3 regions of the Micromonospora sp. NPDC048842 genome follow, and region 1 is predicted to be linked to each of the others. Evidence: riboswitches for the same ligand, from Rfam matches in the RefSeq annotation. Region 1 holds a riboswitch; each other region holds the start of a gene.
What was found. Region 1 has a riboswitch for S-adenosylmethionine ahead of AB0C19_RS09865 (ABC transporter substrate-binding protein). Riboswitches for the same ligand answer to the same signal wherever they lie in the genome.

Region 1 (5,153 bases):
GGAGAGCCCGCACGGTGAGGGTTCCATCGCGATGCTGGTACGCCTGCTGAGCTACTGGCCGGGCAAGTTGCTGGTGCTGGTGCTGCTCGGTTTCGCGGCCACCGACTTCATCATCACCATCACCCTCTCGGCCGCCGACGCGACGGCGCACATCGACGAGAACCCGTTCTGGCCGAGCGGGCTCAAGGATCACGAGGTGCTGGTCACGCTGCTGCTGGTGTCGCTGCTGGGCGCGGTGTTCCTCAAGGGATTCACCGAGGCCATCGGGATCGCCGTCGTCCTGGTCGCTGTCTATCTGACGCTGAACGCCGTGGTGGTGGCCGACGCGCTCTGGCGGGTGGCGACGCATTCGAGCGCGGTCGGCGACTGGGCCACGATGCTGACCACCGGGCACGGCGATCCGTGGTTGGTGGTCGGGCTGTCGCTGTTGGTCTTTCCGAAGCTGGCGTTGGGTCTGTCCGGCTTCGAGACCGGGGTGGCTGTCATGCCGAGCGTACGGGGTGACCCGCAGGACTCGGAGGCACGACCGCTGGGCCGGATCCGTGGCGCCCGCCGGCTGCTCACCACAGCAGCCGTGATCATGAGCGTCTTCCTGATCACCAGCAGCGTGACGACCACAGTGCTCATTCCGCCGGAGGCCTTCCAGCCGGGCGGGCCGGCGAACGGGCGCGCGCTGGCCTACCTGGCGCACGCCCACCTCGGCGAGGTGTTCGGCACCATCTACGACCTGTCCACCATCGGAATCCTCTGGTTCGCCGGGGCGTCGGCGATGGCTGGCCTGCTCAACCTCGTACCGCGCTACCTGCCCCGCTACGGCATGGCGCCTACCTGGGCGCGAGCCGTCCGGCCGCTGGTGCTGGTCTTCACCGCGGTGGCGTTCCTGATCACGATCGTCTTCGAGGCCAGCGTGGACGCGCAGGGCGGCGCGTACGCCACAGGGGTCCTGGTGTTGATCACCTCGGCCGCGACGGCGGTGACGCTCGCGGCGCTGCGGCAGCGTCAGCGCGGCCGGACCATCGCGTTCGGGGTCATCGCGGTGATCTTCGTCTACACCACTGTCGCGAACGTGGTGGAGCGTCCGAGCGGCGTCAAGATCGCGGCCTGTTTCATCGGCGGGATCATCCTGGTGTCGGTGCTGTCCCGGCTGATGCGGGCCTACGAGCTGCGCGTCGACCACGTCGAGCTGGACCACGCCGCGGCCCGCATGATCGACGAACGCGCCGGACGACGGATTCGCCTCATCGCGCACGAACCCGACCGGCGCGACGAGACGGAGTACCGCGCCAAGCTGGCGCAGACCATGGCGGACAACGACTTTCCCGACGACAGCGACGTCATCTTCGTCGAGGTCACTGTCACCGACCCGTCCGACTTCGAGACCGAGTTGCTGATCCGCGGCAGTGTGGTCGACGGCCGCTTCCCGGTGCTCAGCCTGGCCAGCTCGTCGGTGCCCACCGCGCTCGCCGCCCTGTTGCTGGAGATCCGCGACCGCAGCCGTCGGCGCCCCCACATCTACTTCGAGTGGTCCGAGGGCGGCCCCACCCGCAACTTCCTGCGCTACCTGGCATTCGGACAGGGCGCCATCGCCTCGGTGACCCGGGAGATCCTGCGCCGCCAGGAGCCCGACCCGCACCGTCGACCGCACGTGCACGCCGGCTGACCTGCGAGCCGGCGGACCGTCGCGCGGCGTGAGCGTGGTCATAACGACTGGACGATCCACAGGTTCGTGCTGCTAGCCTCGGCGCAGGTCATGAGTGCCAGCGCGAAGCCCCGGCTCGCTGGCCGGCAACCCTCCTCCGCGGTGGGGTGCCCCGGGTGAAGACCAGGCACCGGCAGGACGTCGGTGCAAGCGTGGCCTGGCACCCAGGTCAGCACAGACCCGGGAGAACCATGCGCATCCTCAGCACCACACCACCGACCGACGTCGCGGACTCCCGCACCGGTCGACCCTCGCCCGCACTGATCCGGCGACGGCACGTGGACATGATGCGAATGTGCAGCGCCGCCTGTCGCGGCACCGCGCTCTAGCACCCCCTTCCCCAGCTCTTTCCCACCGGTACGCCCATCGGGCGCGCCGTCGGTGGCGCACGTCCGTGCGCGCCGAGACACCACCCTTCGGAGACACCAGTGCGATTCCTTCCTGCCCTGACCCGCGCCGCCGCCCTGGGCGCCGCCACGATCCTTGCCGCCACCGCCCTCACCGCCTGCGGCGACGACAGCTCGTCCGACGCCACCGCCAACCCGTACGGCCTGGCCCAGGCGGGTGTGCTGCGCGCCGGAACGCTGACCGACGCCCCGCCGAACGTGTACCTCAAGGACGGCAAGTTCACAGGCTTCGACAACGACCTGCTGACCGCCGTGGCCGGCAAGCTCGGCCTCACCGTCGAGTTCGTCGGCACCGACTTCTCCGCGCTGCTCAGCCAGGTCAACAACCGCAAGTTCGACGTGGGCAGCTCCTCGATCACCATCACCGAGGCCCGCAAGAAGACTGTCGACTTCGGCGACGGCTACGACTTCGGCTACTTCGGCCTGGACGTCCCGGCCGGCTCGCCGATCACCGGCTTCGACCAGCTCGCCGGCAAGCGGGTAGTGGTGGTGCAGGGCACCGTCCAGGACGACTACGCCAGCGGCAAGCAGCTCAACCCGGTGCGGGTGCCGGACTACAACGGCGCGATCAACCAGCTCAAGGCGGGCACCGCCGACGCCTGGATCGCCCCGGCGGAGATCGGCGAGAAGTCGGCCACCGACAGCAACGGCAAGATCACCGTAGCGGCCAAGGAGCTCAGCCCGGCACCGACCGCGTACGCCGTGGCCAAGGGGAACGACAAGCTGCGCGAGGCGCTCAACAAGGGCCTCGACGAGGTCGTCGCCGATGGCACCTGGAGCCGGTTGCAGGCGCAGTACTACCCGGGCCGGCCGATCCCGGCGGACTTCACGCCGGGCAGCGGCACTGTGCAGGCCCCGTCCGCGTCGGCTGCGCCGTCGGCGTCCGCGTCGACCGCGTCCTGAGCCGGTGACGAGCGAGCGGGGCGGTAGGAGGAGCGACCGATGGATCCGTTGAGCACCCTGTGGGAGACCTTCTTCGACTGGGACGCGATGCGCGAGGCACTGCCCGAGATGCTGACCGTCGGGTTGCCCAACACGCTGATCCTGGCGGTCTCCGCCGCCCTGCTCGGCTCGGTACTGGGCCTGCTGCTGGCCGTCGCCGGGATCTCCCGCAGCCGCTGGCTGCGCTGGCCGGCGCGGGTCTACACCGACGTGTTCCGAGGACTGCCGGCCGCGGCGACGATCCTGCTGATCGGCGTCGGGCTGGCCCCGCTGGGCATGCAGGTCTGGGGGCCGGACCCCTACCCGTTGGGCATCCTGGCGCTGTCGCTCATCGCCGCCGCGTACATCGGGGAGATCTTCCGCTCGGGCATCCAGTCGGTGGAGGCCGCCCAGTTGGAGGGCTCGCGGGCGCTCGGCTTCTCCTGGGCAGACTCGATGCGGCTGGTGATCATTCCGCAGGGCATCAGGCGGGTGCTGCCAGCCTGGGTGAACCAGCTCATCGCGCTGATCAAGGACTCCAGCCTGGTCTACTTCCTCGGCCTGGTGGCCAGCCAGCGGGAGCTGTTCCGGATCGGGCAGGACTACGCGGCCACCACCGGCAACGAGTCGGCGCTGCTGCTGGCGGGGCTCTGCTACCTGGCGTTGACAGTCCCGCTGACGCACGTCGTCAACTGGATCGACAGGCGGCTGCGCAACGGTCGGCCGGCCACCGCGTCGACCGAAGAGGACGACGACATCGCGTCGTACGCAGCGACGGAAGGAGATCGGCGATGACCACCGCCACGACGACATCGGTCAGCCTCGACGTACGCGACGTGCACCTCGCCTTCGGACCGAACCGAGTGCTGCGCGGCGTCGACCTCTCGGTGCCCCGGGGCGCGACGGCCTGCGTCATCGGGCCGTCCGGGTCGGGTAAGTCCACCCTCCTGCGCACCATCAACCGGCTGATCGAACCGGACCGGGGCGACGTGCTGCTGGACGGGCGCAGCGTGCTGGGCGACGACCCGGACGCGTTGCGGCAGCGGGTGGGCATGGTGTTCCAACAGTTCAACCTCTTTCCGCACATGAGCGTGCTGCGCAACGTCACGCTGGCCCTGCGCCGGCTGCGCAAGCTCGGTGCGGACGAGGCGGAGACCGTCGCCCGGGCCCAGTTGGAGCTGGTGGGGCTGGCCGGCAAGGCGAACTCCCGGCCGGCGCAGCTCTCCGGTGGTCAACAGCAGCGGGTGGCGATCGCCCGCGCGCTGGCGCTGCGGCCCGAGGTGATGCTCTTCGACGAGGCCACCTCGGCGCTCGACCCGGAGTTGGTCAAGGGCGTCCTCGCGGTGATGGCCGACCTGTCCGCCGCCGGCATGACCATGGTGGTGGTGACCCACGAGATGGGCTTCGCCCGGCAGGTCGCCGACACCGTCGCCTTCATGGACCGGGGCGTGGTGCTGGAGGCCGGCCCACCCGAGGCGATCTTCGAGCGGGCCGAGCATCCGCGGCTTCGCCGGTTCCTCGACCAGGTGCTCTGAGCCCTCGATCACTCGTTGGGTCCGCGCCCCAGCAGCCGGATCTCCTCGTTGTCCAACGCGGCCTGGAGTTCCTGGAGCACCAGGTCGTCGATCTCCCGGTTGTCGCGCAGTCGGGTGACCTCGCGCCGCTTGTGGGCGAGGACGCCGAGGCGCAGTCGGCGCTCCAGCCGGCGCTCCTCGGCGGTGTTTCCGCCGCTCTCGTTGAGGTCCTCCAGATGCCGCCGGTACTCGGCCTCCAGCCGGCGCACCGAGTCATCCCGGGCACCGACCTCCGCGGCGACCTGCGGTAGGGCGGCCAGGCCCACCTCGGTGGCCCGCCGCCGGGCGTTGCGGGCCTCGTCGACGCGTTCCGGGTCGCCGCTCAACCCGGCCCAGCGCACCACCAACGGCAGGGTGGTGCCCTGAAGCAGCATGATCAGCACGATCACCAGCGCGGTGACGAAGATGATCAGATCGCGTTCGACCACCGGTCGGCCGTCGACCATCACCGTCGGCACGGCCAGGGCGGCGGCCAACGAGACCGCGCCCCGGAAACCGGACCAGCCCGCGACGGTCCCCACCCGCCAGGCTGAGGGACCTCGGCCGTCGTCG
Region 2 (5,153 bases), on a different contig from region 1:
GGCGGAGCCGGACGAGTCGGCTGGTGCCGGCCGCCCGGGTCCGGGTCAGCCCCGCCTCGCGCAGCACCTTGAGGTGGTGGCTGCGGGTTGCCTTGGAGACGCCGAAGTCGAAACTGCCGCAGGCGGACTCGCCGCCCTCGGCGAGCGCCCGGACGATCTGTAGCCGCACGTCGTCGGCGAGTGCGGCCAACACGCTGGTGACCGGTACGGCGGTCAGGTCGGGCTCGTGCGGCTCCATGTGACCAGTGTAACCCTTGTTCGACAACTATCGAACGACGCCCTATGGTCGGTGTCGTTGGTTCGACGATACTCGAACATTGGAGTTGCCGATGCGATCCCGCGCCACCGCGTTCCCACTGGTCGCAGTGCTCGGCTGGGGCGTGATGTTCCCGATCCTGGCCAGCGCGCTCGACCGGGTCGACCCGCTCAACCTGACCACCGCGCGCTACCTGCTGGCCGCCGTCGTCCTGGTCGCCATCCTGCTGCTCCGCGAGGGTGCCGGCGCTCTCCGGCACGGTGGCCGGGCGCTGGAGGTGGTGGTGCTCGGAGTGGTCGGCTTCGCGGGCTTCAACCTGCTCACCAACCTGGCGCTCGAACACGCCGCTCCGCAGCAGATCTCCCTCTTCGTGGCCACCACCCCGGTGATCACCCAGCTCGTCCGCTGGGCCCGCGACGGCGTACGCCCGAAGCCACTCCTGCTGGCCCTCTCCCTTGTGGCGCTCCTCGGCGTCGGTCTGGTGATCACGCGCGGCAGCCTGGCCGGGCTCGGCCAGTTCGGCCTCGGCGGGCTCATGATGATCGGCGCGGTGCTGGGCTGGGGCATCTACACCCACGGCGCCAGCCGGTTCGGCGAGTGGTCACCGCTGCGCTTCACCACACTGACCGCGCTCGCCGGCACGGCCGCCATGCTCGTCCTGAGCGTCGGCGCCGACGCCGTCGGCTGGCAGCACGCGCCGGCCGCCGCCGACCTCGTGGCGGTCGCCCCGCAACTGGCGTACGCCGTGCTGGTGGGTGCCGTGATCGCGGTCCTGGCCTGGAACACCGGCGTGCAGCGACTCGGTGCCGCCAACGCCGCGCTGTTCATGAACCTGGTTCCGGTGACCACCTTCGCGGTGCAGATCGCCCGCGGCTACCGCCCGGAGCCCGTCGAACTGGTCGGGGCCGCCATCACGATCGCCGCCCTGGTCGCCGCGAACCTCGCCGCCCGGCCCCGGACTACGTCGCTGCCGCGGCCGAGCGCGGTGACGGATCCGATCGCGGTGACCGACCCGGTGGCGGTGAGCGCCCGCTGACCCACTACCTGGGATCAGCGGTAGCAGCGACCGACAGCGTTGTCCTAGACTCGACGGCACAACTGAATACCTCATCCAGAGGGGCTGAGGGATACGGCCCGACGACGCCCCGGCAACCACCCCGCGCGCTCACCGCTGAGCGACCCGCGGGGCAGGTGCCAATTCCGTCCCCGCCGCACCGTGCGATGCGGGGAAAGATGAGAGGACTCTCGACATGACGTCGACGCTCGTCGCCTCCGGCATCGACACCTCCGCAAGCCCCGCCCGCGCCCTGGTCTGCCGTGCCTGTTCGGCCCGCTACCCGCTCGCCGCCCAGCACGCCTGTTACGAGTGTTTCGGCCCGCTGGAAGTCGACTACGACACCGCAGCGCTGGCCGCCGTCACCCGCGAGCAGATCGAGGCCGGCCCGAACAACATCTGGCGGTACGCCGCGCTGCTCCCCGCCGGTCAGGACCCGGCCAGCCGGGTCACCCTCGACCCGGGCCTGACCCCACTGGTGGCGGCCCCGCATCTCGCCGCCGAACTGGGCATCACCGCGCCGCTCTGGGTCAAGGACGACAGCGCCAACCCCACCCACTCGTTCAAGGACCGGGTCGTCTCGGTGGCGCTCACCGCCGCCAAGGCGCTCGGCTTCAGCCGGTTCGCCTGCGCGTCGACAGGCAACCTGGCCAACTCGGTGGCCGCCCACGCGGCCCGCGCCGGTGCGCCCTCGGTGGTCTTCATCCCCAGCGACCTGGAGCAGGGCAAGGTCATCACCACCGCCGTCTACGGCGGCGAACTGGTCGCCATCGACGGCTCGTACGACGATGTCAACAGGCTCTGCGGTGAGCTGGTGGAGACCGACGAATTCGAGGACACCGCGTTCGTCAACGTGAACGTCCGGCCGTACTACGCGGAGGGCTCCAAGACCCTCGGCTACGAGGTGGCCGAGCAGCTCGGTTGGCGGATCCCGGCGCAGGTGGTCATCCCGATGGCCAGCGGCGAGCTGCTCACCAAGATTGACAAGGCGTTCTCCGAACTGGTGGAGATCGGCCTTGTCGAGGCGCCCGCTGACGGCTGGAAGGTCTTCGGCGCGCAGTCCGCCGGTTGCAACCCGATCGCCGTCGCCCTGCACACCGAGACCGACACGATCGTCCCGGTCAAGCCCACCGGCATCGCCAAGTCGCTCAACATCGGCGACCCGGCGGCCGGCCTCTACGCCCTGGAGGCGGTCCGCCGCACCGGCGGCTGGATGGAGTACGCCGACGACGACGAGATCCGCGCGGGCATTCGCGATCTGGCCCGTACCACGGGGGTCTTCGCCGAGACCGCGGGTGGGGTAACAGTGGCCGTGCTGCGCAAGCTGGTCGAGTCCGGTCGTCTCGACCCGACGGCCGAGACCGTCGTGTTCAACACCGGCGAGGGTCTGAAGACCATCGACGCGGTGGCCGGCCAGGTCGGGCCGACCCACCACATCAAGCCCTCGCTGCGCGCCGCCCGCGACGCCGGCCTCCTCGGCTGACGGGCTCACTCGGAGCAAGGGGCCGAGTCGATCAGTCGGTAACTGGGTTTTCGCTGTGAGTGTGGAAAACCCGCCGCTACGGACTTGACGGCAGGAACCGGACGGCGCAAGATGCTCCGTGCGGGAGGGCATTTCGCCGAAGACTTTTGAAGTTCTTGCGACCCAACGCCGGAGGCGTTGTGCGAGTGTCCCTCCCGACCAACGTTCGATCGGGCCAGCGAGTAATTCGCTGGCCCGGTCGCTTTTGTAAGGTGCACGCTCACTGGCATGAGCATCACCATCGCGTCGTTCGACGGCGCCGACCGGACTTCCGTCGACGAGGCGTACCGGATCGGGTCGGCGGCCAACGACGCTGATCTCCCGGACTTCCCGCCCTTCTGCCGGCGCCGGTTCGACGCGATGTTCCACACGCCGATGCCCGGCACCCTGTCGCTCTGGGCGCTGGCCCGCCTGGACGGCGTGCCGGCCGGCTACCTGCAACTGGACCTGCCGCAGCTCGACAACACCGACAACGCCACCGCCGAGCTGCTGGTGCATCCGCGGCTGCGGCGCCGGGGCGTCGGCCGGGCCCTGCACGAGTACGGGCTGCGCCTGCTCCGCGAGCACTGCCGCAAGCGGGTGGTGGCGATGGCCGTCTCCGCGCTGCCCGGCGGCGCCGCCCGAAGCGTGGCCGGTGACGCGTTCGCCGCCGCGACCGGCGCCCAGCCCGCCCTCGCCGAGGTGCGTCGTCGGCTCGACGTCGGCGAGATCGACCGGGTCGCTCTGCGGGCGGCGCTCGCCGAGGCCCGACCACGAGCGGAGGGCTATCACTCCGTCTGCTGGCAGGGTTCCACCCCGCAGGAGTACGTGGCTGACATCGCCTACCTCGACGGCCGGCTGCTGATGGACGCGCCGATGGGCGACGTGCAGTGGGAGCCTGAGCAGGTGGACGCCGAGCGGATCCGCGGCAACGAGCGGGCGCTGGACGCTCGGGGCCGCCGGCGCTACCACCTCGGGATGCGGCACGAGGCGTCCGGTCGGCTGGTCGCCTGGACGCTGCTGGACGTGGGCGCCTCCGCCGACTGGCACGCGTTCCAGCAGATCACCATCGTCGACCCGGCCCACCGTGGGCACCGGCTCGGCCTCATCGCCAAGGCGGAGAACCTGCACCACCTGCTCACCCACGAGCCGGCGGTACAGGTGATCGACACCTTCAACGCGGCCAGTAACAGCTACATGGTGTCGATCAACGAACAGCTCGGTTTCCGCCCGGTGGACTGCTGGACCGACTGGCAGCTCACCCTCTGAGCCGACAGTTCACTGGGCCGTCCGTTCCAGGTGCTCGACCAGCTCGCCGACCGCGGCGTGGCCAACCGGCTGCCGACCTCGCGCAACATCTCGTCGCTGACGTACGCCGGGAAGATCCGCCGGTACCGGTTGCCGAGCGGGGCGCCGTAGGTGAGCAGGGCCACCCGCCGGCGGCAGTGGTCGGGCAGTTGAAGGATCGTCACCGCCGCGAGCACGCTGCCGTGACTCTGCCCGGACAGCAGCACAGCGTTCCCATCGGCGGTGAGCTGCCCGATCCGGCGGGTCAGCTCGGGGACCGCCCGCTCGACGTAGCACGGCGGGGCGAGCGGATGTGCGGCACGCGGCCAGAAGGTGGCCGGCTCCCAGAGCACCCCGACCAGCCGGATCGCGCCGGATCGGTAGGCGACAAGCCCCATCACCGCGAGGACCGTGGCGAACAGCCCGATCAGCAGGGCGCCCAGGTCGGTCACGAAGATCACCGGACGGGCCAGCGGCTCGCCGCCGAGTCGCAGCGCGAGCGCACCCGGGCCGGGACCGATCACCGAGAGCCCGGCCGCCGCCAGGGTGAGCAGCGCCAACACCACGTACGCGGTGGCCAGCAGCCCTCCGAGTCGATCCGTCAGCCGGGCGCGCACGATCGCGTCGCGGACGGCCCGGACCCGTTCCGGGGCCGCCCGGGAGGCTTCCGGATAGTCCCGCCGGATCAGCTCCTCGGCCTCCCGACGGCGACGAGTACGGCGAAGCCGGGGCACGAGCACAGCCGTCACGACCACCAGGAGCACTGCGAGGGTGAAGCCGAGGGTGACCCAGCGGTAGGCGATCGGCGGCGACAGCGGTGGCGCGCCGGGCGGCAGCGGCCGTGCGGGCGTCGGGCTGGACCCACGGCCGCGGCCAGCAGCAGCCAGCCGGGCACTGTTGCGTCGTGCGGCGCCAGAACCAGCAGCAGAGCCACATCGAGCGTGCCCAGCGCCACCGCGATGTGAACCGAGCGCAGGCGGCGCAGCAGCGACCGTGTGTCCCAGAAGGCGGCCGAGTCGAGCCGGTCCGCACCCACACCGGGCGCGTGGTCGCTG
Region 3 (5,153 bases), on a different contig from region 1:
AGGCCGCCGACCAGCACCACCGCCGTCGCCAGCGACCGGGGGAACCGGGCCCGCAGCAGCCAGCCCACCGCCGGGGCGAGCAGCGCGGAGAGCAGCAGCGCGATGGCCAGCGGAATGATCACGATCTTGACCGTGCCGACGATCCTCAGCAGCGCCCAGGCCACCACGCCGATCACGATCAGTCGCCAACACCACGCGGCGGCGATCCGCAGCCCGTGCGGCACGTCGGCGTCGTCCCGGCTGGAGGTGGAGCTGTGCAGGTCCACCGGAGGTTCCGCGCCGTAGACCGTGGCGCTCGGAGGCGCGGTCGGCCCCGGCACTGCCGGCGACGCCACCCGGGCCGCCTCCGACGCGTCGTTCAACGCGTCACTGGAGACGCCCTCGTCGGCGCGCGCCGACTCCTGTCGTGACTGGTAGGCGCGGCGAAGCCGCCCGCGTACCCGCTCGAAGCGGCTCAAGCGCACCTCCTGGCAGAAAACCCGGCCCGCCGACGGCGACAGGTCGGACAGCATACGTCCGTTCCCGACACCGTAGGGCGGTTCCGCCACACAATGCCCCGACCACCTCCGGCGTAACCACCGGCCGGCCACCGTCGGCCACACGGTAGCGTCTGCGACGTGACCGCCGACAACGATCTCGACGCCGGCCTGCCGATCCGCCTGCTGCACGACCGTGTGCTGGTGCGGATGGAGGGCAGCGAGGGCGAACGCCGCTCCACCGCTGGCATCGTCATCCCGGCGACCGCCGCGGTCGGCAAGCGCCTCGCCTGGGCCACAGCGGTCGGGGTGGGGCCGAACGTGCGCGCCATCGTCTCCGGCGACCGGGTTCTCTTCGACCCGGACGAGCGCTCCGAGGTCGAGCTGCACGGCCGCGGTTACGTGCTGCTGCGGGAGCGGGACGTGCACGCCGTGGCCGCCGAGCGGATCGAGAACGACTCGACCGGCCTCTACCTCTGACGCACCTCCCCCGGCCCTCAGGCCCCGTCGCGCACCGTTTGCCCAGCCGCACGACGGGAAGCCATCCGGCGACCGTGGCCCTGGGGAGGGACGATGCCGGTATTCGTGAAGAAGCTGTTGACCTGGGGCAGTGTCGCGTTCCTGATCTACTTCATGGCCTTTCGGCCGGACGGCGCCGCGCAGATGTTCCGGGCGATCGGGGCCGCGCTGATAGCGATGTTCCAGGGCCTCGGTGACTTCCTCACCTCGCTGATGACCTGAGCCCGCACTGCTGACCTGCCGTCAGCAGTGCGGTCAGCAGCCAGGTCGCGGGCCGCAGCTGTCACTGGTGCGTCGGCGGCCACGGAGACGCCGGGCGCAGGCCGGGCCAACCGGGCGGGGCGTACCCCACCGGAGCCGGGGCGGGAGCCAGCACCACAGGGATCGGCACCACCGGCTCGTCCGGCGCGTCCACCGCGCGCTGCGTGCCGTCCGGGAAGCGCAGGTGGTAGCGGCTGCCGTCCCAGACTCCCGCCGGGGCCTGCGGGTCCCTACCCACGAAGAACGACCGGTACTCGATGATCGCGTCCAGCATCTCCCGCTCCTCGCGAGCGGTCCGCTCCTGGTCGGCGGGTTTGCGGTCCAGGCCGCGCAGCGTCCCGTCGCGCAGCAGTGCCAGCCGGGTCGCCGCGGACTGGTAACCCCGCATCGCCCGCACCCCGGCGTCGCCGGCCACCCGCCGCGCCCAACTGCGGGCGGCGTGCCGCCGGCCGAGACTGCTCAGGGCGGCCACCTCGGGCGGGCTGAGCCAGCCGGCGCGGACGTAGTCGGGTAGGACCCGCTCGGTGAGCCGCCCCTCCCAGGCACGCAGCCACAGCGCCAGCCCCACTGTGCCGAAGAAGACAGGCACCATGAGGCCCAGGAAGCCGTACAGCATGATCATGGCCTCGCCGGTGGCCTGGGTCAGCGTGGGCAGCAGGTTCCACGTGCCGTGCAGCATCATCGCCAGCAGAAGGCCGGCGATCGGGGCGAGCACCCGGATGCGCCGGTCGGCCGTCCGGGAGGCGATACCCAACCCCACACCGGTCATCGCCGTGAAAAGGGGATGGGCGAACCCGAACAGCAGGATCCGCAGGATGAAGATCGCGATGACCTGCTGGATGCCGGTGGCCGGGCCGTACCGGTCGGCGCCGGACGCGTACCCCAAACCGCCCAGGTAGAGGATGTTCTCCACCATCGCGAACCCGACCGCGGCGAGCCCACAGTAGACCAGGCCGTCGGTGATCCCCGACCACTCGCGGCGGCGGAACACCAGCAGCAGGATCGGGCCCAGCGCCTTGGTCAGCTCCTCGATGAACGGCGCCACCAGCACCCCGGTGAGCGCGGACGGCAGGCCCCAGTCGGCGAAGCGGTTGGCCGCGAAGTCGTTGACGGTGAGCGAGGCGGCGGTGGAGACGAACGCACCCCAGGCAAAGCAGAAGATCAGATACTTCAGCGGCTCCGGTTCGTACCGGTCCAGCCAGAGGAAACAGCCGACCAGCACCGGCACCGGCAGGATGGCGGCGACCACCCCGATCAGCAGGGCCTGCACACCGAGCGACTGGCCGAGCGTGAAGACCATGAAGACCGCGCACGCCGCGATCAACAGCACCACCCCGGCCAGCACCAGGAACCGCCGCCAGCCCAGTCGGCGCAGCGGCATCCGGGGCGTCTCACCCGTGGGCGGGACGGCGGGCGCAGGCGCGGCGGCGGGCGACTGCGGCAGCGGTGAACCGGGCGGGGTGTCGGCCATGCGGTCAGCGTAGCCATCCGCCGCCGGCTGGTTTGGTCGCATCGGTAGCCGCTATGCTGCCGGCAGGTCACGAGTGCCAGCGTTCAGCCCCGGCTTGCTGGCCGGCAACCCTCGTCGAGTTCGCGGTGGGGTGCCCCGGGTGATGACCGGGCCCAGCCCGATCGGTGTGCTGGGCAAGCGCGGACCCCGTCCCGATGTCGCACCCGGGGTCCCTGACCCCGGAGGTTCCGGCGTGTCCGTCACTCTCGTCCCCTCGCTGCCCAGCCTGCCCACGGTGCCGTCGGTGCCGTCCGCGCCCCTCGACGTCCTCGGCGTGCCCGGCGAGGTCAACCTGGACTACGCGGCCAGTGCGCCGTGCGCGCGGGCCGCCGCCGACGCGGTGGCCGAGCTGCTGCCCTGGTACGCCAGCGTGCATCGCGGAGCGGGAGCGCTGTCGCGGCGCTGCACCCTCGCGTACGAGCAGGCCCGGCAGACGATCGGCGACTTCTTCGGCGCTCGCGCCGACGATCATGTGATCTTCACCCGCAACACCACCGACGCGCTCAACCTGCTGGCGCGGGCCGTGCCGGCCGGCACCACCGTTGTCACTTTCGCCGGCGAACACCATGCCAACCTGCTGCCCTGGCCGCGCGGGTCGGTGCGTCTTCCGGTGCCCAGCGACCCCGACGGGGCGGTACGCGATCTCGCCGCCGCCCTCACCGAGCTGCGCCGGGGCAGCAGCCCGGCATTGCCGGTGCTGGTCGCGGTGACCGGTGCGAGCAACGTGACAGGTGAGCGGTGGCCGGTCGCCGAACTGGCGCGGGTGGCCCACCGGCACGGCGCCCGGATCGTGCTCGACGCCGCGCAGCTAGCCCCGCACGCCCCGGTCGACCTGCTCGCGCTCGACGTCGACTACCTGGCGGTGTCCGGCCACAAGCTGTACGCGCCGTTCGGCGCGGGCGTGCTGATCGGTCGGGCCGACTGGCTGGACGCCGCCCCGCCCTACCTGGCTGGCGGTGGCGCCACCAGCCACGTCGGGCCGGCCACCCACGACGTGACCTGGGCGACCGGCCCGGCCCGACACGAGGGCGGCACCCCGAACCTGCTCGGAGCGGTAGCGCTGGCGGCCGTGTGCAAGGCGCTCGACGAGGCGGACCAGGGCGCGCTGGCCGCCCACGAGCAGGCCCTGCTGGCCCGGCTACGGACCGGCCTCGCCGCCCTGCCGCACGTCGTCGAGCTGCGCACCTTCGGCCCGGACGCGCCCCGGGTCGGCATCGTCTCGTTCGTGGTCGCCGGCTGGGACTCCACCGCTGTGGCCACCCGGCTGGCGGCCGAGCACCACATCGGCGTACGGGACGGGTTGTTCTGTGCCCACCCGCTGGCCCGGCGTCTGCTCGGCGAGGCGGCGGGGCGTACCGGCCGGCGGGACCTGCCGCCCACCGCACTGCGTGCCAGCATCGGGCTGGGCAGCACGGCCGCTGAGGTGGACCGGCTGCTCGCGGCGCTGGCCGAGCTGGGCTGAGGCCGGCGTTCAGCCGACCGGCGGGGCGGTGGGTGGCTTCGGCGCCTCGTCGTGCTCGGCAGGCTCACCGACCGGGCGCTCCTGCTCTCCGAAGGCGGTGCGGATCCACCGGTTCGCCTCCTCCTGCTCGATCCCGGAGGCGACCAGCAGGTCGCTCGCGGTCGTCCGGATCTGGGCGATCACCACGCTGCCGGAGAAGCCCACCCCGGCGCCGTACGCCCGGCCGGCCTCGCTGACCGCCCGCAACGACCGCTCCCGGGCCTTCTCCGGCTCCTCACCGGCGGCGAACTCGTGCTTGAGCAGCCGGACCGACTCGGCGAGGTGGCCGATCGCGTCCGGCATCGGGTCGGGCACCGGTTCCTCGTCCTCGACCAGCGTGACGGACCGGCGGATCAGCGTGCCGCTGTTGCGCATCGCCCTGTCGATCGGGTCGGCCGCCTCGGCGTAGTGGGTCAGTTCGTCACGGCGGTGCCAGCGGGCCGGGGAGAGGGTCGCGGTCTCCTTCGCCCCCTCGATCGCCTCGCCCAACGTGGCCAGCTCCTCCTTGTTGTTGCGCAGCCTCTCCAGTGCGCCCTGAATGGTGGCGCGATTCCGGTTGCGCAGCCCGTCGGCGGTGGCGTCGAGCTGGGCGGCGAGCAGGTCCAGGGCGGGGCGGGCCGCCCGGTTGATAACTCGGAGCGGGTTCAGTGGCAGCAGCACCGCCGTGACCAGCAGCGCGATCCCACCGCCGAGGAACGCGTCGACGAAGCGGGGGATCTCCAGGTTCTGGGTCGACGGGCTCAGCGTCACGATCAGCACCGCCGTGGCCGCCGCCTGGATGACGATGGCCACGCTCGCTCCGGCGAAGATGGTGAGCAGGATCGCCACTGTGACCACCAGGCCGAGCTGCCACGCCCCGGTGCCGAGCAGGTAGATCAGGAGATCG

Region 2: it holds a riboswitch for S-adenosylmethionine, as region 1 does, so the genes downstream of both, thrC (threonine synthase) here and AB0C19_RS09865 (ABC transporter substrate-binding protein) in region 1, are expected to answer to the same signal.
Region 3: it holds a riboswitch for S-adenosylmethionine, as region 1 does, so the genes downstream of both, AB0C19_RS12990 (aminotransferase class V-fold PLP-dependent enzyme) here and AB0C19_RS09865 (ABC transporter substrate-binding protein) in region 1, are expected to answer to the same signal.

The regions. Positions count from the first base shown of each region.
Region 1 covers NZ_JBEZGK010000005.1:232,361-237,513, reverse strand. Annotated here, with positions in the region: gene AB0C19_RS09870 (amino acid transporter) at 1-1,660, shown strand, start outside; SAM riboswitch class IV at 1,747-1,858, shown strand; gene AB0C19_RS09865 (ABC transporter substrate-binding protein) at 2,128-3,009, shown strand; gene AB0C19_RS09860 (amino acid ABC transporter permease) at 3,049-3,822, shown strand; gene AB0C19_RS09855 (amino acid ABC transporter ATP-binding protein) at 3,819-4,562, shown strand; gene AB0C19_RS09850 (Na+/H+ antiporter) at 4,571-5,153, opposite strand, start outside.
Region 2 covers NZ_JBEZGK010000007.1:231,105-236,257, forward strand. Annotated here, with positions in the region: gene AB0C19_RS12890 (metalloregulator ArsR/SmtB family transcription factor) at 1-238, opposite strand, end outside; gene AB0C19_RS12895 (DMT family transporter) at 330-1,292, shown strand; SAM riboswitch class I at 1,361-1,496, shown strand; gene thrC (threonine synthase) at 1,507-2,793, shown strand; gene AB0C19_RS12905 (GNAT family N-acetyltransferase) at 3,061-4,080, shown strand; gene AB0C19_RS12910 (hypothetical protein) at 4,005-4,847, opposite strand; gene AB0C19_RS12915 (hypothetical protein) at 4,844-5,153, opposite strand, start outside.
Region 3 covers NZ_JBEZGK010000007.1:252,353-257,505, reverse strand. Annotated here, with positions in the region: gene AB0C19_RS13010 (AI-2E family transporter) at 1-512, opposite strand, end outside; gene AB0C19_RS13005 (co-chaperone GroES) at 618-956, shown strand; gene AB0C19_RS13000 (hypothetical protein) at 1,050-1,217, shown strand; gene AB0C19_RS12995 (PrsW family intramembrane metalloprotease) at 1,279-2,769, opposite strand; SAM riboswitch class IV at 2,793-2,913, shown strand; gene AB0C19_RS12990 (aminotransferase class V-fold PLP-dependent enzyme) at 2,984-4,228, shown strand; gene AB0C19_RS12985 (FUSC family protein) at 4,238-5,153, opposite strand, start outside.